DNA from 3 places in the Solibacillus sp. FSL H8-0538 genome. Region 3 is predicted to be linked to each of the others. Evidence: riboswitches for the same ligand, from Rfam matches in the RefSeq annotation. Region 3 holds a riboswitch; each other region holds the start of a gene.

The links. A riboswitch is a leader RNA that binds a small molecule or an ion and turns the genes downstream of it on or off. The one in region 3 is predicted to bind thiamine pyrophosphate.
Region 1: it holds a riboswitch for thiamine pyrophosphate, as region 3 does, so the genes downstream of both, thiT (energy-coupled thiamine transporter ThiT) here and MHH87_RS07030 (ABC transporter substrate-binding protein) in region 3, are expected to answer to the same signal.
Region 2: it holds a riboswitch for thiamine pyrophosphate, as region 3 does, so the genes downstream of both, thiC (phosphomethylpyrimidine synthase ThiC) here and MHH87_RS07030 (ABC transporter substrate-binding protein) in region 3, are expected to answer to the same signal.

The regions. Positions count from the first base shown of each region.
Region 1 is NZ_JBBOPI010000001.1:3,225,872-3,236,163, forward strand. Features, by position in the region: gene MHH87_RS15550 (GNAT family N-acetyltransferase) at 1-152, opposite strand, end outside; gene MHH87_RS15555 (polyphosphate kinase 2 family protein) at 448-1,317, opposite strand; gene MHH87_RS15560 (hypothetical protein) at 1,433-2,164, shown strand; gene map (type I methionyl aminopeptidase) at 2,300-3,058, opposite strand; gene thiT (energy-coupled thiamine transporter ThiT) at 3,394-3,951, opposite strand; TPP riboswitch at 4,181-4,286, opposite strand; gene MHH87_RS15575 (DUF4870 domain-containing protein) at 4,416-4,742, shown strand; gene MHH87_RS15580 (hypothetical protein) at 4,812-4,937, shown strand; gene MHH87_RS15585 (SMC family ATPase) at 4,985-8,041, opposite strand; gene MHH87_RS15590 (exonuclease SbcCD subunit D) at 8,038-9,204, opposite strand; gene MHH87_RS15595 (SGNH/GDSL hydrolase family protein) at 9,443-10,292, opposite strand, start outside.
Region 2 is NZ_JBBOPI010000001.1:289,222-299,513, reverse strand. Features, by position in the region: partial or broken gene MHH87_RS01365 (IS3 family transposase) at 1-793, shown strand, start outside; gene MHH87_RS01360 (hypothetical protein) at 1,274-2,194, opposite strand; gene MHH87_RS01355 (MBOAT family O-acyltransferase) at 2,276-3,727, opposite strand; gene MHH87_RS01350 (AMP-binding protein) at 3,982-5,376, opposite strand; gene MHH87_RS01345 (acyl carrier protein) at 5,369-5,620, opposite strand; partial or broken gene MHH87_RS01340 (manganese catalase family protein) at 6,068-6,280, shown strand; gene MHH87_RS01335 (hypothetical protein) at 6,472-6,714, shown strand; gene thiC (phosphomethylpyrimidine synthase ThiC) at 6,816-8,594, opposite strand; TPP riboswitch at 8,746-8,860, opposite strand; partial or broken gene MHH87_RS01325 (AEC family transporter) at 8,920-9,846, opposite strand; gene MHH87_RS01320 (methyl-accepting chemotaxis protein) at 10,116-10,292, opposite strand, start outside.
Region 3 is NZ_JBBOPI010000001.1:1,502,065-1,512,356, reverse strand. Features, by position in the region: partial or broken gene MHH87_RS07070 (transposase) at 1-351, shown strand, start outside; gene MHH87_RS07065 (redoxin domain-containing protein) at 645-1,223, opposite strand; gene MHH87_RS07060 (nitrous oxide reductase accessory protein NosL) at 1,421-1,975, opposite strand; gene MHH87_RS07055 (hypothetical protein) at 2,033-2,227, shown strand; gene tnpB (IS66 family insertion sequence element accessory protein TnpB) at 2,224-2,577, shown strand; gene tnpC (IS66 family transposase) at 2,641-4,191, shown strand; gene MHH87_RS07040 (hypothetical protein) at 4,211-5,422, opposite strand; gene MHH87_RS07035 (nitrous oxide reductase accessory protein NosL) at 5,467-5,955, opposite strand; TPP riboswitch at 6,696-6,805, shown strand; gene MHH87_RS07030 (ABC transporter substrate-binding protein) at 6,881-7,876, shown strand; gene MHH87_RS07025 (thiamine-binding protein) at 7,888-8,178, shown strand; gene MHH87_RS07020 (ABC transporter permease) at 8,178-8,945, shown strand; gene MHH87_RS07015 (ABC transporter ATP-binding protein) at 8,942-9,682, shown strand; gene MHH87_RS07010 (TatD family hydrolase) at 9,637-10,292, shown strand, end outside.

The DNA.
Region 1 (10,292 bases), 1.7 Mb from region 3:
TACGTCGACCAAGAATATTTATTGTTCGCTAGTAACTCCGCTAATTGTCTCGCATCGGATTCTATAAATGTGCGTAATGTACATTGGTCACCGAATAGTCTAATCACGCGATCACCCTTTTTCTGAAATAAGCCCCATAAATTCCTTAACATCTTTTCGCACAATACAATTCCTTTCTCCCAATGGGGATGTTCCGTAATAGCTTTTCCTAGTTACGCCATCGCTAATCCTTCGGTAAAGGCTTCTGCTGTGCTTCCCCCATTAATTCCTAATTTTTTTGCTCCTATCATTTCTACGAAGGATAAAGCAGTTTCGTTCACGTTCATTGTGAGTCGACGATTTATCCTATGCGAGAAACGTTGTGCATATGTACGAAAATCTATGCACTCATGTTGAATCCATTGACATAGTTAGTGAACATTGTAATTTCAATAGCATTTTGTGAAGCTATTTACTTTTCTTTTTCGCATTATTTTTCTTTTCTTTTTTATCTTCTTCTCTTTCAATTGTCTCTTCTGGTACTTCTAGCGCTTCTAATTCCGCTAGTGCTTCTGAGGCCTCTTTATGTGCCTCGTCGAATACATTCGTTATATGTAAGCCACGGCGAGCAGCTTCCTTTTCAATATGTGCGATTGTATCTTTTAATACTTGTATACGTGCATATTGCTTATCATTACCTGGAATTAAAAACCAAGGCGCCTGCTCAGAGTCCGTTTTTGCAAACATTTCGTCAGCGGCTTCACTATATAAATCAAATTTTTCACGGTTACGCCAATCTTCCTCTGTCAGCTTCCACGCCTTGTATGGATCCTGTGCTCGGGCATTAAAGCGTTGTAATTGTTCGTCAGCATCAATATGAATCCAAAACTTGATGATAATATAGTCCCCATCTGTTAATAGTTGCTCGAAATTATTAATTTCATTATAAGCACGCTTCCATTCTGTTTCTGTCGCGAAACCTTCAATACGTTCCACTAGGACGCGACCATACCACGACCGGTCAAAGATAGAAATTTGTCCATGCTGTGGAAGCTTGCGCCAGAAACGATGCATATAGTTATAACGAAATTCATGTGCTTGTGGTGCTGAAATTGGATGTACAATGAGTCCACGCGGGTCAATGCGTTCTGTTAGGCGTTTAATCGCGCCACCCTTACCAGCTGCATCCATACCTTCAAATAATATAATTAAACCAATTTTATTATTGAATAAAAACTGCTGAGCGTTTAACATTTCATACTGAAGAACTTTTAATTTTTTCTTATACATTTTTTTGTCTAGTTCAAGCGATAAGTCGAGATCTTTGATTTTTTTCATGTATATCATTCCTCCTTGTTAAGATACTTCCATTTTACTGTAAAATAGGTGTAAATGGTATTTGTTGTTGAAAACTATAGGAATGTATATAATTTTATTGAAAGGAGAGGACGTTATGGATCGCATCGTTTTGCTTTTTACGTCTCTTATTGTAATAGCAACATTTACGACTTGCGCATATTGGTTTGAATTAAACGGACAAGCAACGATTGAAATTTTAAATCGTTTACCGATTTTATTCTTACCTGCTAGTTATGTGTATATGCTATGGATCGTAATATTCGTTAGTTTATTCGTTTGGATGATAAACTACTATAAAAACCGACATACGCCTTTACGTGTATCTACACTGCAAACGGCTTTATTTGTTTGTATTAGTGTTTTACAAGTTGCCACTTTATTTACATGGCATAGTGAGCTCTATATCGCCTCGATTACATTCTTGGCACTACAACTCCTCTCTATGTTCGGACTTTATATGACGTATCCTCTTAACAGAGAAGGTATTCACTTACGTATGCCAATTGCTGCACTTTTAAGCTGGTCCTTAATGTTATTTTTAGTCTTTATTCGTTATATTCATGTCTTTTTCGAATGGCCAGACTTCGGCTTCAGCAACGCCTTATGGGCAGTAATTATTATGACAATTGGTACCGCATTTGCACTTCATTTACGCTATCATCATTTCGATATTATTAGTCCACTTGTCTTTATTTGGAGTTATATTGGCATTATTATTGCTTATGGTTTTGAAGAGCTACTCGTTTCAACTGCCGCGTTCTTTTTATGCGGAGTGATGATTGTCGGCATTATTTTTATGAAAAAGACACATCTCGCCCTGAAATAAAGCAAAACATTCTTAAACACTAAAAAAATCGTAGCGCCTAAATGGCGTCTACGATTTTTTTAGTCTTCTGATTAGAAAGACACAACTCGCTCAAAATAGGGCGAGTTGATGTCCTTACTTATGTGGATGGGAAAGTTATACTTTTTCATCCAATAAAGTTAAAATTATCGGTTTATCCTTTGTTACAATAATTGAATGTTCAATTTGTGCAACTAATGATTGATCTGGTGTAACGAATGTCCAGCCATCACCTGATTCAACGATATGCTCTGCTTTTGCTGAAATGAATGGCTCTACTGCTAACACCATACCTTCCTTCATAATCGTCGTATCCCAAGCATCATAATAGTTTAAGATGTGATCAGGTGATTCATGAAGTGAGCGACCCAGACCATGACCAGTTAAGTTCATAATGACTGTTAAGCCGTGATCACGTGCTTCACGTTCAACTGCTTTACCAATTTGGTTTAATTTTGAACCGGCTTTTATTTTCGTTATCGCACGATCTAATGCTGATTTTGCTACCGCACAAAGCTTTTCTTTATCCTCATAGCCTTCACCAATAACGAATGAAATCCCTGTATCTGCAAAGTAGCCATCTAAAGAGCCTGATACATCAATATTAACAATATCGCCTTCTTTGATAACTTTAGAACCCGGAATACCATGCGCTACTTCGTGGTTTACACTAATACAAGTGTAGCCCGGAAAATCATATTCGCCTTTAGGACCTGAAATCGCACCAGCCTCCGCAAACATACGGCCTGCAATTTCATCTAATTCCAGTGTTGTTACGCCCGGTTTTGTCGCAGCCTTCATCGCTTCACGAATTTCCGCACAAATACGGCCGATTTTTTTAAATGCTTCTATTTCTTCTTGAGTTTTTACAATCATGTTAAACGTCCTTCCTGTAACAATGTCTACCCTTTACTATAACATAATTAAAATCTGTTGTAGTAACGCAAAATCTCGTTAAGTCAAACATCGTTGAAGCTCTTTTTATCATACATTATACGGGAATAACCTTACATATCAATTCAATAAATGCTTAATTACAATGTATGTTCTTAGCTTATCTATGGCTACCTCACAAGCGGCAAAAATTAGAAAAACACATCTCGCCCAAAATAGGGCGAGATGCTGTCCTTTCTTATGTAGATATGAAAGTTATACTTTCTTATCTACCAAGTAAAGTGTAGTTCGCTATAAAAAACGAACTACACTTTTTATCATTTTGCTTGTAGAAGCTTTGGTGCAGAAGTAAATAATAATACTGCAACAATAGCTGTTAATATTGTCGCCGGAAGCATATACGTTCCATTATAAATTATCGAATACGCCCATACATTTTGGTCTCCTGCATATTCCGCAAAAAAGATAACGCCTGCTAATGTATGCGCAACGTAACGTAAAAAACCACCTAAAACCGTTCCGATCACGATAAAAACAGCAATTTTTGTTTTATCTGCCCTTGCTGCAGCCGTTAATAATGGTTGGCGTACAATTCCAGCTAAACCAACGACAGTAAAAGCAATGCCGTAATCTAGTAGTGCCTGCGCCCAGTGTAAAATGTACGCACCGAACATCATTTGAAGTACGCCAATGAGTAAGCCCGTTGCGAGTCCTGCTGATAGTCCCCAGCGAATGGACATTAATATAATTGGCACCATGACTAAGCTAATGGATCCGCCCTGTGCCCAAAGCGTAAATGTTAATTGGTCTAAAATAATGCCGATTGCTGCGAAAATCGCGATTTCTACGAGCATTAATAAACGTTTGTTGTTCATAACAAATCTCCTCTCTTTTTTCCGATGTAGGATTTGAGAAGGAATAGAAACTGCAAAGCCTGACGACAATTAGAAAAGCACATTCGCGCATGTATGAGCAATAACTCAGCGTCCATACGACATTATCGATAGTACTGACATCGTGTCAGCCTCAACCTAGATGGTGTGACTCGAATGGCTAGACAATAAAAAAAACCGACATCAGGACAGAGCCTGACGTCGGTTAGAAGTCGGTTTCTATCCACATCCCTGCGCAAGTGTTAACTTACAGGTTCGAAGGGTCAGTACATACGTGTACAATCTCAGCCGACAAATCGGCCCCCCTTGTGGGCATACATCTTAAATTGCTAGAACATACTCATTGTACTGAACGCAGCACTATAATTCAACAACAGATTTTTTTGTTTTCATTACGAATCTTTTTGTTTGCCCTATTCGTATAATTTACAAAGGAGCTGATTTTTATGGACAATACGAAAGGCTTGAGCGCACTTAATTATTTTAGCATCTTTTTTGCGCCATTTTTATTACCGATTATCGTCTTTCTAATTTCTCAGGATGAAGAGGTTCGTTATCATGCAAAACGTGCGTTATTATCACATGTAATCCCATTTGTTATTGGTATAATTATTGCTGCCTTTTTCTTATTTACAGTCATCCTTAGTGGCAATGAACCAAATTGGGGTGACACAGTTTTTACGTCTATGTTCCTACTGATGGGCTTATATGCATTAGCCTCATTCTTCATTGTTATTTGGAATGTCATCCAAGGTGTTAAAGTATTGCGCTAATGTTCATAGACACTAAAAATTAGGGTATATTAAACTAATTAAACCATTATCTAAAGGAGTGCAAGCACTATGAATATTGGAAAAATTTTTAAAACGGCCGTAAAAGTTGCCCCGATTGTTTATCCAATCATTAAAAAAATTGTCATTAATAAATCAGCCCTGTCTAACTCTACTACAACAACTCGCAAAAAATAATTAGAAAGAGGTAGCCCTTCGCAACGTGCGAACAAGCTACCTCTTTTTTATTTAATCACAATGGAAGTACGGCTGTAGCCTTCTTTCAGCTTTTCAACATGAAGGATTGCTGGCATTGCGGCTTTTAGTTCTGCAACGTGCGAAATAACTCCAATTAATCGACCTGTTTGCTGAAGATCAATTAAAATATCTATTGCTTTACGCAATGATTCTTCATCTAATGTACCGAAGCCTTCATCAATAAACATTGTGTCAATATGCACGCTCCCTTGCACCCCTTGAATAACATCCGCCATTCCGAGGGCTAATGAAAGTGAAGCATTAAATTTTTCTCCGCCTGATAGTGTTTTGACATCGCGTGTTTGACCTGTATTGCTGTCAAACACATCAATACTTAAACCACTTTGTGCATTCCCTTCTTTTCGCCCTGTACATTGTAAATAATATTGTCCGTCTGATAATATACGTAAACGCTCATTCGCTGCTTGCGTTACTTTTTCCAAATAGCCAATTTGAGCAAAGCGTTCAAATGAAATTTTATGTTCATTTTGACCACGTACTAAATCATAAACATGCTCAACCTTTGAGAGCTTTGCTTTGGATTCTTCAATTTCCTGCGCTACCTGTAATAAACTTGTTAAAGTAGAGCGGCATTGCTTTTCATAGTTTTCATTGTTTTTTAATGCAGACAGTACATCTTCTACTTGTCTATTTACTTGTTGTAGCTGTTGTTCAAGTTCGTTTAAATCCACAAGCTCTTTACCTTCTAATTGTGGCATATCCTCATTAATCTGCACTGTTAATGTGTGCAATTGTTGTTTATACTCTTCCAACGCTTTCACAATTGCTTGGCGCTCTTCTACACGTAGCTTTGCCTGACTATATGCCTCTGGTGTTATAAAGCCTTCTGTTTGGAGAGCTTTATTAAAGCGTTCCTTCGTCTCAACTATTTCATTTTGCAATTCTTTCAGACGGGTCCCTACATTCATTAAGCTCACTTTACATTTTTCTTGGTTTACTTCAGCTTGCTGTAGCTGTATTGTTGCCGTTTCAAATGCTTTTTGTAATAAAGTTAATCGAGTTTTTTCAGATTGCAATGCGTAATTAACATCTTCTACGGTTTGATATTGTGGGAGCATGGCTTGTTTACTTTGCGCTAGCTTCCCTTGTTCCTGCGCTAGTTCTGTTTCGTTTTTGCTTAGGAATGTACGCCCATTTTCTATACGCACCTGCAGCTTTTCAATTTCCTCTATTACTTGTTTTAAACTCGCCTTATTAGCGATTAGTTGCTGCTGCTGTTGCTTTAAAATAGTTAACTGTTGCTGCTGTTGGGCTAACGTTGCTTTATATGCTGGTAGTTCCGTCATAGTTAATGCGTTCGATTCAAGCTGCAGGTGTTTCTTTTCAAAGTTCGCAGTTTCAGCATCTAGCTTTGATTTAGCGGCATAATAGTGTTTCATTTCTTCATCCGCTACTGCACGTAATTGGGCTACAGTTTTTTCATCTACGCTACTCGCTGATTGTGTATGCAGTGACGGATGCTCGGTGCTACCGCATACAGGACATGCATGACCATGCTGTAAATTAGCCGCTAAAAAAGCCGCTTGATTACTACGCATTTGACTTTCTAATTGTGTAAATTCTGCCTGTGCTTTTAATGCGTTTTCCTGCTGCTCATTCGCTGCCGCTGTATAAATTCGAACATTATTTTGTAGCTCAAGCGTTTCCTCTACAAGCTCAATATTGCGTTGTAGCTGCTGATGTTGTAGAAATACGTTTTCATATGCAGCTACTTTAGACTCTAATTCATCAATGTTTGACCGTTGTGTAGCTTGTTCTTCCTTTTTCTTCTGCATTTCCAGCGTTAAATTATTAAATAATCCTTTCGCTTTTTCAACATTAAGCTCTAATTGTTGAATGTTAGCCTGCATAGTTGCCGCGTCATTGTAAATCGGTACGAGTTGCTCAAGCTTAGAAATTGTTTTTACTAATTGTTCACGTTCAGTATCCTTTTCTTTTTCTGCATCAAAAACAGTTTGAGCTTGTACAAATGCTTCACCTGATTGCTGAACGTTCTTTTGTGCTGTTAACACTACTTCGATTTGGCGTTGCTCTTGTTCATATACTTTTTTATATTCAAATTCCAATGGCTCAATATTGCTCGCCCTATTTGCCAGTTCATAACGCTGCTGTTGCTGTTCAAAATGCGTTGCTTGGAGCTGTAATTGATTCAATTGAACTTGACGCTGTTGAAACTTCTCAATACGCTCGTTTAACATTTTCTGTTCGCCAAAACGTTTATTCGCTTCTTTGAGCTGTTCATTTACCGCTTCATATTGCTGTCGAGACTCTATAGCTTGTTCATTATAATAAGTTGCTTCCTCGTCTAATGCGTTTTCCAATTGATACATATTTACTGTTGCTGCATCAATTACACTAAATAATTGTGACTCGCGATTCGGAAGCTTACTTTTAACATCTAAAATATATTGATTTTGTTTCATTTCGGCTTGTGCAAATTGACTTTGTGCATGCGTTCTTTTGTCTTTTAGCAAGTCAACCATTTTAGTGAAGCGCTCCGTCTTAAATATTTTCCTGAAAATTTCTTCCTTATGCTTTGATTCAGATGTTAATAGCTTCTGAAATTCCCCTTGCGGTAACATTACGATTTGATTAAACTGCGATTGTGTTAAGCCGATTAGTTCTTCCACTTTTGCTTGTACTGGTCGCACTTGGAATTTTTCAACGACTGGCTCATTCATGCCACCAGTAATATCATAAAATTCACGTTTTGAGCCTGCTCCATTAGGACCAAATTTACGCCAAATTCGATACGTTCTACCTCGAACCTCGAAAATCAATTCGACTTCTGTGTCCACTTTTTCATCTGCAAAATCACTGCGTAAAAAGTTGGCTTTTTCACGATCTTCACCGCTACCTGTATCATATAGTGCATACGTAATAGCATCAAAAATCGTCGTTTTCCCAGCTCCAGTTGAACCAGAAACGACAAAAATACCGTGTTCATGGAGCTGTGTAAAATCGATTACTTCAGTATCTTTATAAGGACCAAACGCTGTCATTGTTAATTTAAGTGGTTTCATAACATGACCTCCTGTGCTTCACGTTCACCGTCTAATAATTGCTGTAACACTTCGTTATACAGTTCCTTTGTTGCTTCATCCGCATCTTTCCCCGTCATTTCCTGATAAAAGAGTTCAAATAACTCCTCATCGTTCATATTGACGCGACTCATTACTGCAGACTCTGCTGTAATTTGCTGATAAACCGCTGTTCGCTCTACATGTAGTGCATTCGGATAGACCGTACGTACCTGCTCTGTTGCACCCTTCACATAATCTTCATCCGTGAGCTTCACATACACATAGTCTTCATTACGTTGATGCTGTAATAGTTCATCTAGGCTCCCCTTTACTATGCGCATATCACGCAAAGGCTTGAATGAACGTTTTTCCACTTGTACCGAGCCATCTTTCTGTAAATCCACAACTAAATACCCTTTGTCGTGATTCACCTCTGATTCCGAATATTTTAGTGGTGAGCCTGCATAACGAATCGTTTCATTTAATACGTAGTGCGCTTGATGTAAATGACCTAGCGCTGTGTAATTAAACGGTTCGAACAGTGATGCATTAATACATTCGGTACCACCTACTGTTAAACGGCGCTCAGAATCACTAGTATTAGGTTCAGGTAATCCTTGCTTTGTAATAAAAGCATGTCCAATCATAATATTACGTTTCGTCGTATCCATTGATTGTTGAATACGCTCGATAATTTTTGCCATTGCTGCCTCATGTGTTGTAATTTCCGCATCACCAAACACATCACGCACTGTGGAAGGTTCTGCAAAAGGAACTAAATAAAAATGTACATCGCCAAACTCATCCGTTAGCACAACCGGCTCAATGTCGGCAGTTAAATGCCCGACCATATGTAGTCCGCTCGCCTTCATTAAATCACTACCAAAATGCAGGCGTGTTGCGCTATCATGGTTACCGGCAATAGCTACTACAGGTATTTTTTCATCGACAACCAATTGTTTAAATGTCTTATTAAGTAATTGAATTGCTTCTGTTGAGGGAACCGAACGATCATATAAGTCCCCTGCAATAATAATGACGTCGGGCTTTTCTTGTCTAATTTCTTCAATGAATTGCTGTAAAATATAACGTTGATCTTCCGTCATGACAACCCCTTGAACTTGCTTTCCTAAGTGCCAGTCTGCCGTATGGAAAATTTTCATAGCAAAGCCTCCCTTTTCGTTAATAATTCCATTCTATCATGACCGAAAATATAAAAACCACTTTTCACGAACAGACATTCGAGAAAAGTGGTTTTTATTTACAATTTTTTTCGTTTAGTAAGCTTGCTAATCCATACCATTAGAAAGACACATCTCGCCCAAAATTGGGCGAGATGATGTCCTTACTTATGTAGATAAGAAAGTTATACTTTCTTATCTACAAATAAAAACCCTCTTTCTACGACAGAAAGAGAGTTTCCTTATAGCCAAAATGCATAACATACATGTTGATTGGATGATGACGTTTTTGCACAGACGCATCTACAGCTACTTGCTCTGTTTTTCGATCTTCGGATTTTGCATCCTGTTGCAATTGCAAAATTTCCTCAAACGTTAACGGATTTGGTGTTGGCATCGCATTTTCCGGCATTGCTAATGACTCATTGCCTGCGTAGATTTCTAAAAAGGCATTCGCCATCACTCTGTAGCCGTTTTGATTCGGGTGAACATCTTCTACGTTTGGCAAATAGTTCGGTCCAGCCACTTCAAACTGTTTGTATACCGGAACAAATGTCGCTTCGGCAATCTCTGCCTCCTGCTGCAAAATTGCATTCAATGTCACTAGTTGCTTCGTTGTACCTGCTTTTTGAGATTCGTGCACATTCACATAAGGAAAATAATAACCCATTACATAAACCTTGGCATTCGGCGCCTTCACACCGACCGTTTCTAACAGCGTAGCGAAATCCTTACGTGCGGTATTTAATGCGAAATCTGCAGTAAGCTGGGAAAATGACAGTGTTCCGGCATTCGGATTATGAGAAACAAGTCGCAGTAAATCATTCGCCCCTGCTGAAATTGTAATGAGCGTTGCATCTGCTAATAATTCATCTGCCCTCTCCGTCTGCACACTTGCTAATACATTTGCGACCGTATAGCCAGGAAAAGCAAGTTCTTTTGTAAAGTTTGCTAGCTGACCTGAACGTGTGAGCTGTAATGCAATAAAATCTGTGTATCCTGCATCAATTTGCGAATATGGAGTTTGACCGGCCGCTAACGAATCACCGAGCACGATATAATTCTCAACT
Region 2 (10,292 bases), 1.2 Mb from region 3:
GGTTTTAGGCATTCCTAGAGCGACGTATTATCGTTGGTTGAAGGAAGGCGTGAAAGAAGAATTAACGGATGTGGAGCAAAAAATTATTGAGTTGTGTAAGCGAACAAAATATCGAAATGGGCATCGGAAAATTAGGCGACTTTTAAAAAATATGTACCAAATTATCTTACATCGAAATACCGTACAAAGCTTGATGCAAAAGCATAATCTACAATGTCGAATTAAACCAAAACGCAAATGGAAATCACAAGGTGGACAACAAATTGTTGTGCCAAATATCTTAGCACGTGATTTCTTCGCAGCGAATCCGAACGAGAAATGGGTCACGGATATTACGTACATCCAGTACGGGAATCGTACCCTCTACTTAGCGACGATTTTAGATCTTTTTAACAATGAAGTCGTGGCATATAAGCTATACGACCACCAACAAACACCGTTAGTGATGGACGTATTAAAGACGGCCTTAATATCAAGAAACTATCCAGAAGGTGTAATTGTGCATTCGGATCAAGGAAGTGTGTACACATCGTATGCGTATCAAAATTATGTGAAGAAAATGAACTTGATTGGGAGCATGTCTCATCGTGGGAACTGTTGCGATAATGCGGTAATTGAATCGTTTCATGCGATTTTGAAAACAGAGGCATTTCAATATGTGAAATTTAATTCGTTACCACTGGAAGAAGTAGGAAAACGTGTAGAAGAATATATTTTGTATTACAATGAGGAACGAATTCAAGAAAAATTAGACTACCTGACGCCAAAAGAATTTGGTCATCAAGCAGCCTAAAATAGGTGTTTTATGTGTGTCTCAAATCGTTATGTCAGTTCACTGATGAGGATTTCTAATTTACGAACGCTTCATTAGCCCAGTTAGTATTGCTACTACTTAAAATTTCAGAATCTATTTATAAACAAACAAATTCTATTTTGCAACTACAAAAACTTCAGTTGTTTAGGGAATGCTCGAAATTCAAAAAACTATTGGGATTACCAGATTTCGAGCATTCCCTAAATAAATCGAAAAATATTCAAAGTATTATTTTTTGAAATAATTCACAAAAAATGTTGAATCTAACCTAATTTTATTCACATCTTTTGTCGTTGTAGACATAAAAAAATCTCCTGGAAGACAAGAATTGTATTTCAATTCTTGTCTTCCAGGAGATGATAGCACAAACTTTGTTACACCCTGTTTAACTGGGCATCAATAGAAAATAAATCTTCCACGTTTAAATAAGTTAATATCAATAATAGTAATATAAATCGCTCATAAATAGCCCAATTTCTTGAGGTCCGTGTAAACTATCCAAGAAAACATTTTTCTTCCCTCTCTGTTTAAATGATCTGGATCGATAAAATAATCTCTGTTGTCTACGAATCTTTGATCACTCATATAATTTAAAAAAGGGACATCTAATTCAAGAGCTTTTAAGTACTGAAAAACAAGTCTATTCATTACTTCTTCATTGAAATATTCTTGATAAGACTGATGTACTGGCTCCATGGTTAATATTACTCGGTAGCCTTTCTCGCTACAATAGTCTACCATCTCTCTTAACTGCTTCACATTTCGTTCAATGTTATCGTTTTCAACCGCTTCTCTATATTCTGCTTCTACTTTCGCATACTTTCTTCCCGAATAGTTTTTACCGTTATTTGCCCAAGGTTGATGAGAATTCCATTTAAAGTTTTTCAATTTACCTGAGAGCGCAGAATTAAAACTCCCACTATTTGACCCAGGTAGGTACAAGTAACTGAAATAATCAATTAAATTAAATGGTTCAATTTCGGTACGATCCAAAACTTCATAATAATTTCCTACGTGCTTGGCCTCAGAATTTGCGAAAGTAATTTGAGAGATGGAAACGATGACTACACCATCAGGTTTAAGATACTTGCCATACTCTCTCAACAATTTAAAGTCGTACTGAATCGTCTGAGCAGGAAGTGCTAAGTCCAGATGGGACAAACCAGTAGGCTTAAAATAATAACCATACATTGAATGAGATGCACCTAGATTGATGATATCAACTGGATATGGATGTTTCTTAAACGCCAGTATTGCATGGTTTATGTTGTAATCATGAGAATGCTTTACAAAGTTATTTACTGGCATAAACAGTAGTAAAACAACAGTAATGATAATTGTTAACTTAATGAATAAACGTCCCATAGCAAATCCTTTCAATACAGTGCTTCTTTTACTAAAATTACTGAATGGCTCACGAATAAAACGTAACCAAAATTCCCCATATACTTTGTATTTAGATTAAAATCCACCATAAACAAACCCCTCACCCGAAACACCGAATATAAGGACTGAAACAATGATAAAAATATAAAATGCAAATCTAGCGAATATCGAGCGCTGCGAAAGCCATTCCCATGTTGAAACATTTTTTCTTTCGATATACTGAAATATTTGTACAATAATAAAGAAAAAAATGAAAATCACTAAATCTAGTAGCGAAAATATTTCAAATGCTTTAATAATTCCCGATGGTCTCCAGGAGTTAATTGTTAAGAAAAGCTGTGCATTTTCAAATGCATGTGTAACGGAATCCGATCGAAAAAAAACTCTAGAAAAGCAAACTAGCAGGAAAGTTATAGAAATTTTCATCCATTTATGCAGCACTGGACTTCTATCCAATTGAATAAATGAAGCCATTTTTTCACGAAAATGTTTTGTATAATCTCCAAACACGCGATAAAACCCATGAATTAGACCCCATAAAACAAAAGTCCAAGCGGCTCCGTGCCAAATGCCGCTTACTAAAAAAGTAATCACAATTGCTAAATAAATTTCACTTCTCTTCTTTTTCCCCTTACATAACGGGACAAAGATATAGTCCCTGAGCCATGTAGAGAGCGTTATATGCCATCTACTCCAAAAATCCGATATCGAAACAGCAAAGTGCGGTTGCTTAAAGTTTTCTGTCAAATTTATCCCCAGCATTCTTGCACAACCGATGGCAATGTCACTGCATGCTGAAAAATCAGCGAACAATTGTATCGAGAATAGAATAGTAGCTAGTACGATTTGTGAACCAGTCGGGTTAGGACTATCGAAAACACTTGATACAATTGGAGCTAGTCGATCTGCAATTAATGTCTTCTTAAAAAAACCCCATGCGATTCGCTTCATCCCATAGGTTAAATTTTCATAATTAAAATTCTGTTCAACTTTAAATTGCGGAAGTAATTTCTTAGCACGTTCAATCGGCCCAGCAACCAACTGTGGAAAAAATGCAAAAAATATCGAAAAATAACCGTAATGTCTTTCTGCCTTTTGCTTTCCATAGTAGATATCCACAAGATAACTTACTGCCTGAAATGTATAAAAAGAAATGGCTAATGGCAGGACAATTTCTTGGTATGGTACGGTAAAATTCCAATTCATGTATTTTGCAATCGCTCGAAGTGAGTCATTTACAAAATTAAAATATTTAAACCAACCGAGAAAAAATAATAATACGGAAATACCAACTAGCATGACTTTTTTCTTCTGTTTTCTTGTCTCCTGTTTTTCAATTATAATTCCAGTAAAATAAGTAAAAGCTGTGCTTGCAAGTAGTAACGGTATAAATTGGATACTCAAGATAGCGTAAAAAACGTAACTTGCTACTAATAAAAGAATCCATCTCAATCGATGTGGGATTAAATAATACGTAAAAACGATTATTGCGAGAAATAGAAGAAACTCAATTGATATAAAACTCATCCAATCACCTGATAAAAAATAAACTTAAGATTTTTCATAAAACGAGGCAAAAAATACCCCTAAAGTTGTCCAAGTTGCATGAAACCCTGAAATGTGTCGACGAAACGCTTAAGAACTAATAAACCATGTACTAATGTAGGTTTCACGTTATTTCAATGTTTCACCTAGAAGGTGCACACTCAGTTTCAGATCTCAGTATTTAAGGTTTTGTCACGTGTATCACATTTCCTGTTACGGGTTCAGGTGATTATAAATTATCCATATTTAGGTAACTCAGAATAGAGGATTTTTCCAAAATGATTACGTGGGATTTCCTCAATTCTTATAATTTCAAAGCCCTTTAAGTTTAATTTTTCCTTAATTATTTTTTTAATTTGAACACGATCTTCTTTTAACGTGTAAATATACATTTGATCATCCGTCCCAGCGCAGATACAATCATGACCATGCTCATTTAAAAGTCCTTCAACTTCATCTAGGCTGATACGGTTTCCATAGACTTTAATCATTCTTTTGATTCGGCCAGATATAAAATAATACCCATCCTGATCAAAGTAAGCCAAATCACCTGTGCGCAAAATACCGTTGTTCTCATCTTTTTTCGAAAGATCGAATAACGACTCAGCATACCCCAAAGAAACATTTGCTCCTTTGTATATCAATTCGCCGATAATATTAGGCGCTGTAATTTTGTTGCCATTATCATCTTGCAGAATCAGTTCTCCATCTGGAATGGCGATACCAATACTTCCGACTTTATCAAGATTTTTTTCACATGGTAAATAGGTCATCCGCGCTGTTGCTTCAGTTTGACCGTACATGCTAAAAAAATGAATTCCTTTCTGATTACATACTTTAGCAAATTTGTACGATAACATTGAGCTTAATTTCCCACCTGCTTGAGTTAGTTTTTTTAAACTTGGAAGATTAAACTCTTCAAACTTCAGCCTATTAAGCATCTCATATATGAAAGGAACTCCTCCAAAAGTTGTTACCCGTTGCTCTCTACATAAGTCCCAAAACTCTTTTTTCATGATAGATGCATCCGTTACAATTATCGTCGCCCCGCATATGAAATGACTATTGATGATAGAAAGACCATAGGAGTAGTTCATTGGAAGTGTTGTTATAGGTTTATCGTCTGCATTGATGTCTAGGTACTTCGCTATGGATTCAGCATTTTTGAAAATATTTTCATAACTTAAGCGAACAAATTTTGGGCTCCCAGTACTTCCCGAGGTTGTTAAAAGAAGCGCAAGATGTTCATCAAGATCATGTTGGAAAAATGTCGGACACTTATATAATGTGTAATCTCCAAACGCAAATGAACTATCCATTACTTTTAATAGGTCTTGATTTTCACTACTCGCCCAAATGTATGTAGGCTTATAAAGGTTAATGAGTCTGCGCAACCGATCAATATGGATGGATGCATCCAAAAGTACAGGTACAACACCACCTCTAATAAAACCTACGTAGCCAAATAAAGACTCTTTATTATTTGAACATAAACAAAAAACGAGCGTTCTTTCACCTACTTTACCACAGATAGCGTCAGCAATTTCTATCATTTCAGAGTAAGAATATTCTCGTTCAGCATATACAGCAGTGCGGTTCCAAAACTCCTCAAATTTTTTGAAACTATTCATTAATAAAGTCTACTCCCAACCGTTTCAATAGCTCCATTCCTGATAGGTAAGAATCGAACTCTGTAATCCATTCAGAATCTAATGAGACATCAAAAACATCCTCAATCTCAGAAATGAGTGTCATATGTCCAATTGAATCCCATTCTCTTGTTACTCCAAGTGCTAAATTTTCACATACATCATCTTCCTCTAAGTCCAGCACATTGATAAATGTATTTCTATATTTTTCGATATTTCTCATCATTTACACCCTTTCAATAATTACTTTCTCCTGCATCTGTGTGAAGATCTTGTTAGCTCAAACAGTTTTTATATCTGACAAATCTTCTAGGGTTCAGCAACCCCATCTTGAAGATGATGCACCTGAAATCTACGGTAACCTAATCCATATTAGATCTGTCTGAAGTTATACTTTTTTGTCATGGATAATGCACACTCTAGCTCGAAGAAAAATATTTAGAATATCGTTGGAAGAAATAATGGACAAAATGCGCAACCATTATGGATTACTCAATTCAATAATTCTGTTATTTTTCATCGAGACAGCACTTATTAGCACATTTTCATTATCTTTTCTTGATAACGAGAATCATTTGCAGATATGATTCTAGCATAACGCTTTTCAGAAGGTCAATAACTAAAATAAGGGCTTTTTGCCTGATTCACAGTTTTGGAAAAGGAGTTCTTTTAAATGTGGATATACGAAAAAAAAGCTACAATACCCCGTAAAAGTAAGCACCTGTAACCTCAAACTAGCTAAATTCCTAGTCGACAATACGGTACTGACGGCGAAATCGCCGAAACTCTCCGATATATAAACCAGCGCTACTCCATTCCTGACAAAGTTGTCGGACTCCTAACAGACATCGCAACTGCAGAATTTTCTCACCATGAGATGATTGCCAATGATAGTCAAACAGATTAAAGACGTATCAATACAAATGGGTATTTGGGAAAAGATTAGAGATCAAATTATAGATTTAGTAAAATAACACTATAAAACTAAAGCATGCTTTAGTTACATAAGAAAATTAATTAGATTTTATCTTGATTAATATCGTTAAAGATTTTCTCAAACAGGGTGCAATTGAAGACATGACGTCTCAAATCGAAGATGTTTCGGCTTCTACACAACAAGTTTCTGCGAGTACTGAAGAGGTTGCTGCATCCGTCAATGAAATGTCCTCTGTGGCAAGTAATGCGGCCGAACAATCTGAAATGATTGCAGCTGCTGTTGAAGAACAAACAGCCACAATCCATGAAATTAGTGCCGTTGCGAAATCATTAAGTGAAGGCGCCGTACATGTCCAACAGGAAATTAATAAATTTAAAGTTTAATAACAAAGAAAGCAGTTCCCTGTAACTAGACGTTTACAGAGGACTGCTTTTCACATTATAGGGTACTGCAGAAAACTATTGACGAATTGAACAATTCTCTCTTACTGATACAGTTGACTACCTGCTTTTTTAAATTCCGCTGCTTTTTCCTGCATCCCTTGATGAATAGCCTCTGTCGTATTTAAATCCTTGTCCTTTGCAAAATTACGAATATCCTGCGAAATTTTCATACTGCAAAACTTTGGCCCACACATTGAACAGAAATGTGCTGTTTTTGCACCCTCTGCAGGCAATGTTTCATCGTGATATTCCACTGCTCGCTCTGGGTCTAGCGATAAGTTGAATTGATCGCGCCAACGGAATTCAAAGCGTGCCTTTGATAATGCATCATCACGCACTTGGGCTCCTGGATGACCTTTTGCCAAATCTGCCGCATGTGCTGCAATTTTATACGTAATCACCCCAACACGCACATCTTCACGATTTGGTAAACCTAGATGTTCTTTCGGTGTTACATAGCACAGCATGGCCGTACCGAACCAACCAATCATGGCTGCACCAATAGCTGATGTAATATGGTCATAACCTGGCGCAATATCTGTTGTTAATGGCCCCAATGTATAAAACGGAGCTTCCTTACATACTTCCAATTGCTTGTCCATATTTTCCTTAATAAGATGCATCGGCACGTGACCTGGCCCTTCCACCATAACCTGTACATCATGCTGCCATGCAATTTGCGTTAGCTCTCCCAGTGTTTCAAGCTCTGCAAACTGTGCCTCGTCATTGGCATCTGCAATTGAGCCAGGACGTAAGCCATCCCCTAATGAAAAGGCCACATCATACGTTTTCATAATTTCACAGATTTCTTCAAAATGCGTGTATAGGAAGTTTTCCTCATGATGATATAAGCACCACTGCGCCAGTATAGAACCGCCACGAGACACGATGCCCGTCACACGATTGGCTGTCAGTGGCACATAACGCAGCAATACGCCTGCATGAATCGTAAAGTAATCGACCCCTTGCTCTGCTTGCTCGATTAACGTATCACGATAGACCTCCCACGTTAAATCCTCCGCGATGCCATTCACTTTTTCAAGCGCTTGATAAATTGGTACCGTTCCTACTGGCACAGCCGCATTGCGAATGATCCATTCTCGCGTTGTATGAATATGCTTACCCGTAGATAAATCCATAATATTGTCCGCACCCCAGCGCGTTGCCCATGTCATTTTTTCCACTTCCTCTGCAATGGAAGAGGATACGGCTGAATTACCAATATTCGCGTTGATTTTCACGTGGAAGTTACGCCCAATAATCATTGGTTCTGCCTCTGGATGGTTAATATTCGACGGCATAATCGCACGACCTGCGGCAATTTCAGCACGGACAAATTCAGGGTCCATATTTTCACGAATTGCTACAAACTCCATTTCGGGTGTAATAATGCCCTTTCTTGCGTAGTGTAGCTGTGTCACATTACGGCCCTTTTTTGCACGTAGAGGCTTTCGGGAAAGTTCAGGAAAAACATTTTCTTTCATACGTGGATCATCAGCATTGCGGTAGCCATTATCCTCTGGCTTAATCGTACGACCCTCGTATTCCTCGACATCGCCACGTTCTATTATCCACGCACTGCGTAAAGCAGGCAAACCCTTTGTAATGTCAATATTATAGGTAGGATCTGTATACGGACCACTCGTATCATAAACACGCACTGGTGCATTGTCCTCTTCACCAAAGCTACCTGTTGTTGGACTGAGTGTAATTTCACGCATCGGCACTAAAATATCTGGTCGTGATCCTTCCAAGTACACTTTTTTACTTCCCTCAAAGTTGGACATGATGGAAATGTTTTTTTCGCTAACTGTTGTCATAAACGAATTCTCCCCTAGTAAAAGATTTTTGAAATAGGACCGAATCCAGCTCACCCCAACAGATACTATTGCTAAATAAGAAAAGCCGAATCCAAGAAATATTGGATCCGGCTGTGTTGTAAGGGTTTCATTTATCGCACATTTCACGTATGGCGATAATCGTTAACTTTCCCACGCTGGTATGAGCCAGATCAGGTCCAAAGGGTCAAGAAACCTCTATGCGTTTCTCTCTCAGCCTGACTCATCAGACTCCCCTAGTTAAGGCTATTTAGTTTGATGTTAGTTTAGCAGATATTACTAATAGATGGAAGATTCATTTTCATTTTTACGCAAAAAGTATTTCTGCTATATAAATGACAACCGTCACTGTTATACAGCTAACAATAGTTGAGAGTAACACCGTTTGCGCAGCGGTTGCTGATTCCACGTCATATTCTAACGCAAGACTCGAGCTATTGAGTATGGTTGGAAAAGCACTGGCGATAAAGAGCGATTGCGCCACCACACCATCTAAGCCAAGTACGAAAATAATGAGTAACGCCACAGTTGGCCCAATAATGAGTTGCGTAAAGCAACTCACAAAGACTGTCTTATTGAACATCGACTTGATTTCTAGCTGAGAAAGCTGTGCCCCAAGTGTAATCAGTGCCACAGCGATGAAGCCATCTGCCACATGATCAATCGGAATACGAATAAACTGCGGAATGCCAATATCTAAGAATTTCATGCCGACACCAATAATTAGTGCATGAATAATCGGCATTTTTAAGAAATCCTTCACAATGGCAAGCCCTGATTTCGTCGAGGAAATCAAATTATATAGCCCATATGTATACGTCGTCATATTTTGAAAAATCACAAGGATCAACTGAATTGCTACCCCTATCGGCTGCGTCACGAAAATCATTTGCGCCACCGGAATACCGTAGTTGCCCGAGTTAATGAGCACTACACTATTTTTAAACACCGCCGATTCCGTTTTGGCAAGACCGAGCCCCTTTGCTAAAAAGTGACTAAGCACCATCTGACTGCCGATAAATAATGTGATAAACACCGACACCTGCCCAAGCACCGACAGCTCCACACTCGTTTCATATAAATTCACAAAAACAGCAGCTGGCATAAAGCAATACGTAATCAGCTACGACAAGGCCTTCAAATTAAAGCGAAACTTCTTCTGCAAAACAGCGCCCAGCAGCAACACTAAAATCGGGGCAACAATTTGAAAGAAAATCATGCCGAGATACATCATGTGGTTGTCCCCCTTTCGTTCTGCTTTTATAGTAGAACTGTCCAGTGGGTTGGTCAATCCTAATGAATGTGGGAGGGTTCGGCAGAGCATAGTGATGTACTACCGGAGCGCTGCGGCCACTTACCTGAGCGGGGCGGCGTCCTACCAGTGCAGCGCTTATCCTCTCTGTTCCTAATTAAAATGAACGAAAAAGACTGCCACCCAAAGTCAAGTGTCCCTGACTTTAGGTGGCAGCCTTGCTTTTTGCTTCTACATGAGTACCTAATTGATTAAGTGAGTTTGAATCGATTGACAACCGCTTGTAACTCATGTGCAATTTGATTCATATTATTGATGGAATCTGCTACTTTCTCTAGCTCTGCTTGTTGATCAACGGCTGACGCACTTACCTCTTCCGCTGAAGCAGCTGTTTCTTCTGAAATAGCTGAGATACTTTGGATAGCCAT
Region 3 (10,292 bases):
CTTTTCGCATGCTTTTTTGTGACAAATCTTGGTGAAACCTTTTCACCACAAGCCATTGTGCAGTCATACACACAGCGAGGCAAGATGAAAGGTCATGATTTTCTCGTCAATGAAGCTCGGATGATGTTGAATCTGCTTGCCAATAACTTCACGAACTGGCTACGCACACTCAGTTTCCCTAAAAACTAAAATGGGATTCAAATCCAAACGATACGAACACGCTTGATCAAAGTCGCAAGTAAGTTAGTAAAATCTGGTCCTTCACTGTATTTCAAAATATCCTCCAGTTTTGTCTATGAACACTTCTTTTGGGACGTACTGACCCGAGTGCAGCGGCTCACATTCAACTAAATCAAATTTTTTAAAATTGAACTTGCACCAGGGAGAAGTCTACCCAAAAATCGGTGTTTTCCCAAGACTCGTTTCAAACCTTCTCTCATTCGGCTATTTATCCTTCTAAATTGACTTTCACATTGTAAATCTACTATAGTTCTCAATAATTTAAATTCAGGTGAATAATTCAGGCTGATTTATCTCTTTTTCAATGAGTAGTGGTGTTTTGTAGTCAAAAGGATACAAAAACACATTATCCTCGTCAAATATAGTGTTTACTCAATAAGTTCTTTAGTACTGTTTAATTTTTATTATTCAGCCTTGTTAATTAATTCTTTCATCAATGCCTCATTCATTGGACCTTCAATGATGTCAACCATGTTTCCTTTTGTATCAATCATATAAGTCGTTGGCAGCGTAAGTACTTGATATGTATTACCTACAAACCCTTCTTCATCTAACAAAACTTCAAAAGTAAGTCCATGTTCTTTCACAAATTTAGCAACCGCTTCTTCTCCCTTATCCTTATTTGTTACGTTAACTGCTAAAATTTCAACACCTTGATTTTTATACTCTTCATAAACCTTTTGCATATGTGGCACTTCTTTTTTACAAGGTGGGCACCATGTTGCCCAAAAATTTAAAATCACCTTTTTACCTACATAATCCGACAAACGTACTGTTTCACCTTCAAACGTTTTCAACTCAAAATCTGGTGCTACATACTCTACTTGATATGTCGTATCCTCTTTTTCATTAGTAGATGCTGTTTCGTTTTTTTTAGCTGTTTGTGCTGTTTTCACTGTTTCTTTCTCGTTACCGAGAACATTCATCGCAACTATCGTTATTAAACCCATGATAATAATGATGGAAATCAAATTTTTAACCACGAATGTAATACCTCCAAATTTGTATATTAATAAGGTAAAAATCCTAAAAAGGCGGTAATCATAAAACAGAATATTTCAACTAATGACACAAAGCGAAAACTCCTATCGTGACTTGTCTCTACAACAATTACGATACATGAGTTTTCGCTTTTCTATTAGTCTAAAATAATAAATATTCAAATTTTTGTTATTTAAAATTACTGTACTGCTTTATCGACCTCGTATTGATAATTCATACCCTTATTATTCGTTTTCGCATATTGAATGATGTTTCCTAATTTTTCAGCTACTACTTTTTCTTTACTCACAGCTAGATAGTTTGCTGCACTTGATAAATCTGTGAAATGGAAAAGTTTCCACCCCATGATTCCTTTGGCAGTTTCACGATTATTGAATTTCACAGTTACTGCATTTTCAACTGCAATCCAGTTATTTAAGCGTGGTGCTGTTGCACTATAATCACGAACAAATTTATTAGTATATGCTACACCATTTGCCTGCTCTTGATGATACATACATCCAATTCTACAAAAATAATGTGTATTTTCTTCTTGGTCAAGCGCTTTGGCAGAATACACTTTATTTGGGTCAGTGTTATGAAGATCCATACGACAAACTTCACAATGTACACCCGTTTGTGTTACTTCTGTAAATTCAGATATTCCATCAATAGTAATTGTTTTTACTGCTTTATTCCCCAATTTGTCCTCAGCATACACGGTATAAAGTAAGCCCGTAATCAAATAACGCATATATATGACAGGCACCTCCCGGTACGATAGATATATCAAATAAGGGAGGTGTTTTCTATGCCAACAACTAAACTAACAATTGTCCCCGTGTCGCTAGACCCTATCATTGACGAATCTTCATTTACAAATTCACCGCAATCTCCTTCTGATCCAAGCTGCGTAATTAAAACAGCTACCGCAGTAATCTCTTTCTTCAATGGCGTAGATGAGCACATCATCCAAACGATCGTGAAGGAGCTGAATAATCAATGAAGCATGATTTTACGAGCGTGCAGAACATCTACATTATTTGCGGTAAGACCGATATGCGTAAAGGTATTGACGGTCTCGCAACACTCATTCAGGATTCTTTTAAACTTGATCCATATAGTGATTCCATCTTCTTATTTTCTGGAACGAGTAAAGACCGTTATAAATGTTTGTATTTTGATGGAGATGGCTTCGCCATGCTTTATAAACGATTAGATAATGGCAAACTGCAATGGCCAAAAGATGAAAAGGAAGTACGTAACCTTTCACAAAAGGAACTTCGCTGGCTGTTAGAAGGTTTATCGCTTCAGCAGCCAAAAGCGATTGCGAAATCTGCAAAAGGTGTCTTTTAAACCCACCTATTAAGGTGGTATAATCATCCATAACTTATACTGAACGGAAATGTGGTGAATGATTTGACGAACGTTTCTCCTAAGCAAGAAAATCAAAATGAACGATTAATTCGAATGCTTGAGCAACAATTAGCTCAGTCAAATCGACAAATCGAAGCGTTGACTGAACAAGTTCGCCAATTAACCAAGGCTTTATACGGTTCAAAATCGGAAAAATCAAAGTATAAAGCACCAGACGGACAAGGTTCTTTATTCGAAGACGATCCGTCTTTTAGCGATTCTGAGCAGACAGAAGAACAAAGCACGGCAATGATTACGTATACCGTTGTCCGTAAATTACATAAGAAAAAACGGAATGATTCTTTTCGTGACGGGATTGAAATAGAAGAAATTCACCATCATCCTGAAAACACGCAATGTGACTGTTGCCTTGGTCAAATGACCGAAGCTGGTACGACCATTGCGCGTGAGGAAGCAAAATTCATTCCGGCTACAATGAAGCGTGTTCAACATATTGAACACGCTTATGAGTGTAGGCATTGTAAAAAAGATACTACTCAAAAAGCGCAGATGAAACGTGGAAAAGCACCGCAAGCTGCCATTCAACGTAGCATTGCAGGACCTACTGTTTTAGCAAAACTCATCTACGATAAGTTCATCCAGTACTTACCTCTTTACCGCCAGGTGAAGGAGTGGGACCGATTTGGTCTGCTTACCAATGACAAAAACTTATCGAATTGGGTCATTCGTGCAGCAGAAGATTGGCTTCTACCGGTTTATGAGCAGATGAAGCAGACATTAACAGCAAAATCTGTTCTGCATGTGGACGAAACGTATGCGCAAATTATTAAACGATCAGATGGTAAATCAGGTCAATCGAATGCCTACAATTGGGTGTTCCGAAGCGTGCCAAGCCAAGGACCAATCATCGTTCTTTTCCAAAGTGCTTTATCGAGAAGTCGTTCTGTATTAGAAAACTTTACAGCTGGCTTTAAAGGAACCGTGATTTGTGATGGATATTCTGCATACGGCAATCTACCTGATGTCACGTTCGCCAACTGTTGGGCGCATGTACGACGTTATTGGCTGAAAGCTGATAGCAGAAACGGTCAAATTGGTGTGGATTACTGTGACCAACTGTATCACTTAGAACGTCAATTTAAGCATCTTTCACCAGGTAAACGACGAAAAGCACGGCAAAAACATTCGAAACCGATTGTAGAAAAGTTTCTAAAATGGGTAGATGAATCCCCTTTCTTCGGAAAAAATGCCTTGGCAAAAGCTGCCGAATATACATTAAATCGTGTACATGGGTTAAAAGCTTTTCTGCTCGATGGTCGCATTGAAATCGATAATAATCCAGCTGAAAATGCGATTCGCCCTAATGTGATCGGCCGAAAGAACTGGCTTTTCTCTGTTAGTGAAGCTGGTGCTAAAGCGAATGCGATCTGCTTAAGTTTGGCTGAAACAGCAAAAGCAAATGGTATCGACTTCTATCAATACCTAGTAACGTTAATGACAGAGCTGCCGAATTTACCGATCCATCAGCAACCCCAAATTTTAATTAACTACATGCCTTGGTCAAAAAATATCCAAGCCACATGTGCTAAATAGCCATCTATCCGAAAAAATTTCAGATAGATGGCCATTCGTCGTGCGTACCGAAAAGGTGCGCTTTTTTATATTTCGGGCTTACGGTATAAACACCATTTTTTAGTGTGATAATTTTATCTTTTTGATTCGCATTTTGTAATGGTGCTATTCTAGAACCTTTATCAACGAAGTATTCTACACCTTTATTTCCATATGCCCATTTTTGATCTTGAATCCCATTATCATCATTAGTTGAAACTTGTATTTTTTTACTGACTGCTGTTGCATCACTTTCAGGTATTGAAAGGGTTTTTGCTGGTGCAGTTTTATCGATATTTGAAATTGTGATTGTTTGAATGCTCGTATTTCCAGCATCGTCTTCGGCGTATACTGTGTATGTTCCATTAGTTGAAACTTCGAACGTATTGCCCGTAAATGTTGTACCATTCTTTATGAAATACATAGCTGTTTGGTTATCACTTGCCCATTTTTTTGATACTACCTTCACATTTTCATTTGAAGCAGTTACTACTACATTTTCATTTGAAGCATCCGTTGTACTTGGACTTAATGAAATAGTTGGGTTTATTTTATCAATATTAGAGATTTTTATTAACTTTGTACTTTTGTTGCCATTATCGTCTAAAGCATAAACTGTATATGTTCCATTTTCACTTACTGTAAATGAATTATTTGTGAATGTTGTGTCTGCAGATGAAAACTTAATTGTTGGTTTAGTACCAATTGCCCATTTTTTTAAGGTCACTTTCTTATTATCTGTAACAGCTACATTCACTGTGACATCTTTATTCGTTGGCTTTGTTGTACCCGCTGTTAATACAATACTTGGTGCTTCCTTATTATATTTTGCCTGGGCACTAGTTTTAATTGTATTTAATTTAACCTTTTTTAATGTAACGTTTTTTTTCGTTTTATAAGCTTTAATATATTTATCTGCAGCTGCTGCTTCTGAGAAATAAATATTTTTTGAAGCATTAATTTTAACAATCGTTACTGAATCTAACGCAACCCATTTTTTTGTACTATAATCCCGAACTTTTTTTGTGAGTGTAACCCCTTCATTTAATTCATCATATAACAATGAAAATACATCCTTATAATAAACTACTTCTCCATTTTTAATAGCTTGCACATCTGTAGTTGCTGCAAATACACTTGAATTTTGATTACCATTTAAAAATGCTACTAAAATTACACATATAAACAATACAAACCCTATATATTTTTTCATATTCTTTATTTTCCTTTCTGAATTTATTGTGTTTTTAAATATACTTATTGATATTTCTGAACACTCTCATTTTGAACAGTTTGAAACCGGACAATTTCTGTACCTGAATGTTTGGCAATATAATTCTTCGCATCTGCTGCTTTAGCAAAATATATATAACCATCGTCCATTGGTGAAGCTAGCGATGTTTTAACATAAGTGGCCTTTTCAGCTTGAACCCACTTTAATGTTTTGTAATCACGAACATACTTTTTATTTTTTGTTTTATGTTTTACTTCATCGTATAAAAGACAACCGATGTCATCGTAATAAACAACCTTTCCGTTCTTTTTAATTGCCTGCGCTGAAAAAACACCCATTTTATCTTTTTTTTGGTACACAACCATATTGCAAAATGCGCAATTTGTTTTATTTGGTACATCTTTTTCTAAACTAGATTCAGCTGCCTCAGCATTTATTTTGTGCTTGTTGTCTATTAAATCTACTGAGATGATACTTAACAATATTAGTCCTAATACGAATAGTTTTTTCAATGTTTGCAATCTCCTTTCACTCCCAATAATACAAAACAGATGTGAAATAAGATGAAAGTAACTGTAAAATAATATAAAAATATTACAAAAATGGCATTTAATATGATTAGTTATTAAATATTAACTACTTCCGACTAAAAGAAAAGCAAAAACTCCTAACGTGATTGTTGTATATACAATCACGTTAGGAGTTTTCGCTTTGTTTTATCAGTCTATTAAATTTATTTTACAATTGCCTTTTTAAAATTTTTCATCAGAAAAGGAAACGAATATATTTCCAGTGGGAGTCATACAAGAATATAAACTTCCTTCACAATAGTGAACGGTGGTTTCACGCATATGCAATGGAACAACTTGTAATAGAAAAGACACAAGCTATTAGTGTGGGGAATATGAGTCAAAAACCGCACCTATTTATGGTAAGGTTCAGCGCGACTAATCAAAATGAGGTTTTTTTACTATTTTTTAACAATATTAAGATTCCTTAAAATCTTAAACTAACCGTTTAAATATCCGTAACTAGAAAGTTTCTATGACACTATTTATTCAATACTAGTGATTAATTATTTTCTCTTTAATTATCTATTATCAAATCTCACTTTAATCTATAATGACTTGCCCATGCTTTACCTTCTAAAATAATCATTTCTTCTTTTCACCCGCTCCTACCAAATTCCCATATTTTTCACTAGTCAAAATAAAGGATTCTGTTATAATGAGTTTGGAATATAATTTAATAGCTAGAATTGTAGGGGGACCGGTGTTGCCGGTTGAGATTACATCCTTAAGATGTTGACTCTTAGAACCTGATCTGGTTGATACCAGCGGAGGGAACATATTCTTGAACAATTAATTTTGTTTGCTTATATGTGCCCTAGGTTCTCTCCTAGGGTGCTTTTTTATTATGTAAATAGGAGGAATAGAAATGAAAAAGTGGTTAATCGTATTATGTTCATTATTTATAATTGCAGGTTGTAGCAATCCGAAATCAGAATCAGAAACGAAAAAGAAAGACACACACTCTCTTAAAAAGGTATCTGTCGTACTTGATTGGACACCAAATACGAATCATACCGGTTTATATGTAGCCAAAGAAAAAGGCTATTTTAAAGACGAAGGATTAGATGTGAACATCATTATGCCAGGTGATGCTGGAGCAGACCAGCTTGTGGCTTCAGGCAAATCAGAGTTTGGCGTTAGCTATCAAGAATCAATCACACAAGCACGCATACAAGACGTTCCTCTTGTTTCCATAGCAGCCATCATTCAACATAATACATCTGGTTTTGCCTCACCAGTTGCGAAGAACATTGTTACACCAAAAGACTTTGTAGGTAAAACATATGGGGGCTGGGGCTCACCAGTTGAAAAATCTGTTATTTCTTCCTTGATGCAAAAAGAAAATGCTGATGTAAATAAAGTCTCGTTTGTTAATATGGGAGATACTGATTTCTTTACAGCTGTGAAACGAGACATCGATTTCGCATGGATTTATTATGGCTGGACTGGTGTAGAGGCAGAGCTGCGTGGAGAAAAGCTCAATATGGTATATTTAACAGACTACTCTGATAAACTTGATTATTACACGCCAGTTCTCGCAACTAATGAAAACATGATTAAAGAAAACCCAGATACAGTAAAAGCTTTTGTAAAAGCTGTTTCCAAAGGGTATGAGTTTGCTATTAAACATCCATCCGATGCTGCCGACATTTTAATTAAAGAAGTGCCTGAATTGGATCCAAAGCTTGTTAAAAAAAGTCAAGAATGGCTAGCCTCTAAATATCAAGATGATGCACCAAGATGGGGCGAGCAAAAACAAATAGTATGGGAAAATTATGCTTCGTGGATGTTTGACAATGGGCTGCTTGAGAAAGAGCTTGATGCCAAAAAAGCATTTACAAATGAATTTTTACCACAATAAGGGGATATGAAATGACAAATTCACTGATCAGTATTCAAATCATACCAAAAACAAAAAATGGCGAAAGTGTAATTCCGTATGTAGATGAAGCAATCCGAGTGATACAAGAGTCCGGGGTAAAATTTGAGGTACATCCTCTCGAAACAACAATGGAAGGCGATTTACAGCAATTACTTCAGGTTATCACGAAAATGAACGATCGTATGATTGAGATGGGAAGCCGTAACGTTATCTCCCAAATAAAAGTATTGTACCAGCCATCAGGCATCTTAATGGATCAGCTTACGGAGAAATATAGATAATGATGAAGATCGTATCGAAAGGGTGGAGACCATTACTGGTTCTCCTCCTTTTATTCATTGTATGGGAAACGATTGTGATTAAATTTAGTATTCCTAATTGGCTTTTACCCTCTCCGACAAAAATATTTTATGAAGGTTTCGATGGTTGGTCCAACTTTTACCCACATTTATTATCAACCGTCAAACTATCCTTACTCGGATTTGCACTAGGTTTACTTATCGGTTTACTTACAGCTATTTTATTGCACTTGCTCCCTTTCATTCGGGAATCGATTTATCCGTTGTTAATCATATCACAAAACATTCCAATTATTGTCTTGGCTCCTCTTTTGGTGATTTGGTTTGGCTTTGGATTATTACCAAAAATGATCGTCATCACGCTCGTTTGCTTTTTTCCAATCACTGTTGCCGCATTAGATGGATTTAAGCAAACTTCCAATGAATTAAAGCATTACATGATTATGGCAGGTGCGTCGAATAAGCAATTATTTTGGAAGTTGGAGCTTCCCTATGCCCTTCCTTCACTATTTTCAGGTTTGAAGATATCCGCTACCTACAGTGTCATGGGGGCAGTTATTTCTGAATGGCTTGGAGCGAAGAATGGTATCGGTGTTTATATGACCCTCGCCTCCTCATCCTTTCGAACAGATAGAGTATTTGTGGCCATATTTGCTATTGTGACATTAAGTTTATTATTTTTTTCTATAATCGTTCTTATTGAGCGAAGGTTCGTTCGGTGGCAGTTGAAAGGGGCGAAATTGAAGTGAGTCATCTTACGGTTTCAAATATTTCTAAGCAATTTGACAAGAATGAAGTTATCAAAAATCTCGCATTCACAGTTGAAAAGAATGAGTTTGTTTCGATTCTTGGGCCATCAGGTAGTGGGAAAAGTACTATTTTTAGTCTTATCGGAGGAATCCTCTCACCAGATAAAGGAACCATCCACTTAGATCATCAAGTCATTAACGGAAAACGGGGGTTTATTAGCTATATGCCACAAACCCCTTCTCTCCTTCCTTGGAGAACGATTCTTGAAAATGTATTGCTAGGGCAAGAACTGCAAGGAAAAAAAGAAAAAGAAGCAGCATTAGAAATGATCGATATCGCTGGATTAACGGGTTATGAAAATGCGTATCCTCATGAATTATCAGGTGGTATGAAACAAAGGGCTTCCTTTATTCGAGCATTATTAAGTCCACAATCCATCATTTGCTTGGACGAACCTTTTTCCGCCTTAGATGAATTAACACGGCTTGATATGCAAAAATGGCTTTTATCGATTTGGGAAGAACATCGAAGAACCATCCTTTTTGTGACACATAATATTGAAGAAGCATTATTTCTATCCGACCGAATTATTGTTTTATCCAATAAACCTTCTCAAGTGGCAGCAGAATTTCACGTTTCTTTTCCACGTCCAAGAGAGGAAAGTCTATTTCTAGAAGACGAGTTCTTAGAATGGAAAAGGAAAATTTACTATTCTCTCAAAAAAACAGGAGAGTGATTAAGTTGCTAAAAATGATTGATGCACATATTCACTTAGATCATTATAACGATCAAGAAATAAAGGATATCATTGAAAGGGACTCATCTTTAGAAGCACTAATATCTGTTTCTTTTGATTTAGACTCAAGTAAAAAAAATAAGGATCTTGCCAAAGTATACTCAAAGGTTAAGCCCGCTTTCGGCTATCATCCTGAGCAAACGCCCCCTACGGAGAAGCAAGTGGATGAACTTTTCAGTTGGATAAAGAGCAATCAAAATGACATGGTTGCAGTTGGTGAAGTAGGGCTTCCGTATTATTTAAGAAAAGAACAAAAACTAACGACTTTTCAACGTAGCCAGTACATTGAACTATTAGAAGCATTTATTAAACTAAGTAAGGAATTAGAAAAACCTATCGTCCTTCATGCTGTTTATGAAGATGCACCCATCGTTTGTGACCTTTTGGAGAGATACTCCGTTCCAAAAGCCCATTTTCATTGGTTCAAAGGTGATTCCAAAACGATCCTGCGAATGGCTGTAAACGGGTACTACATTTCTGTCACGCCCGATGTTTTGTATGAGGAGGAAATTCAACAGCTCGTTCAATCCTATCCACTTCAGCAAATCAT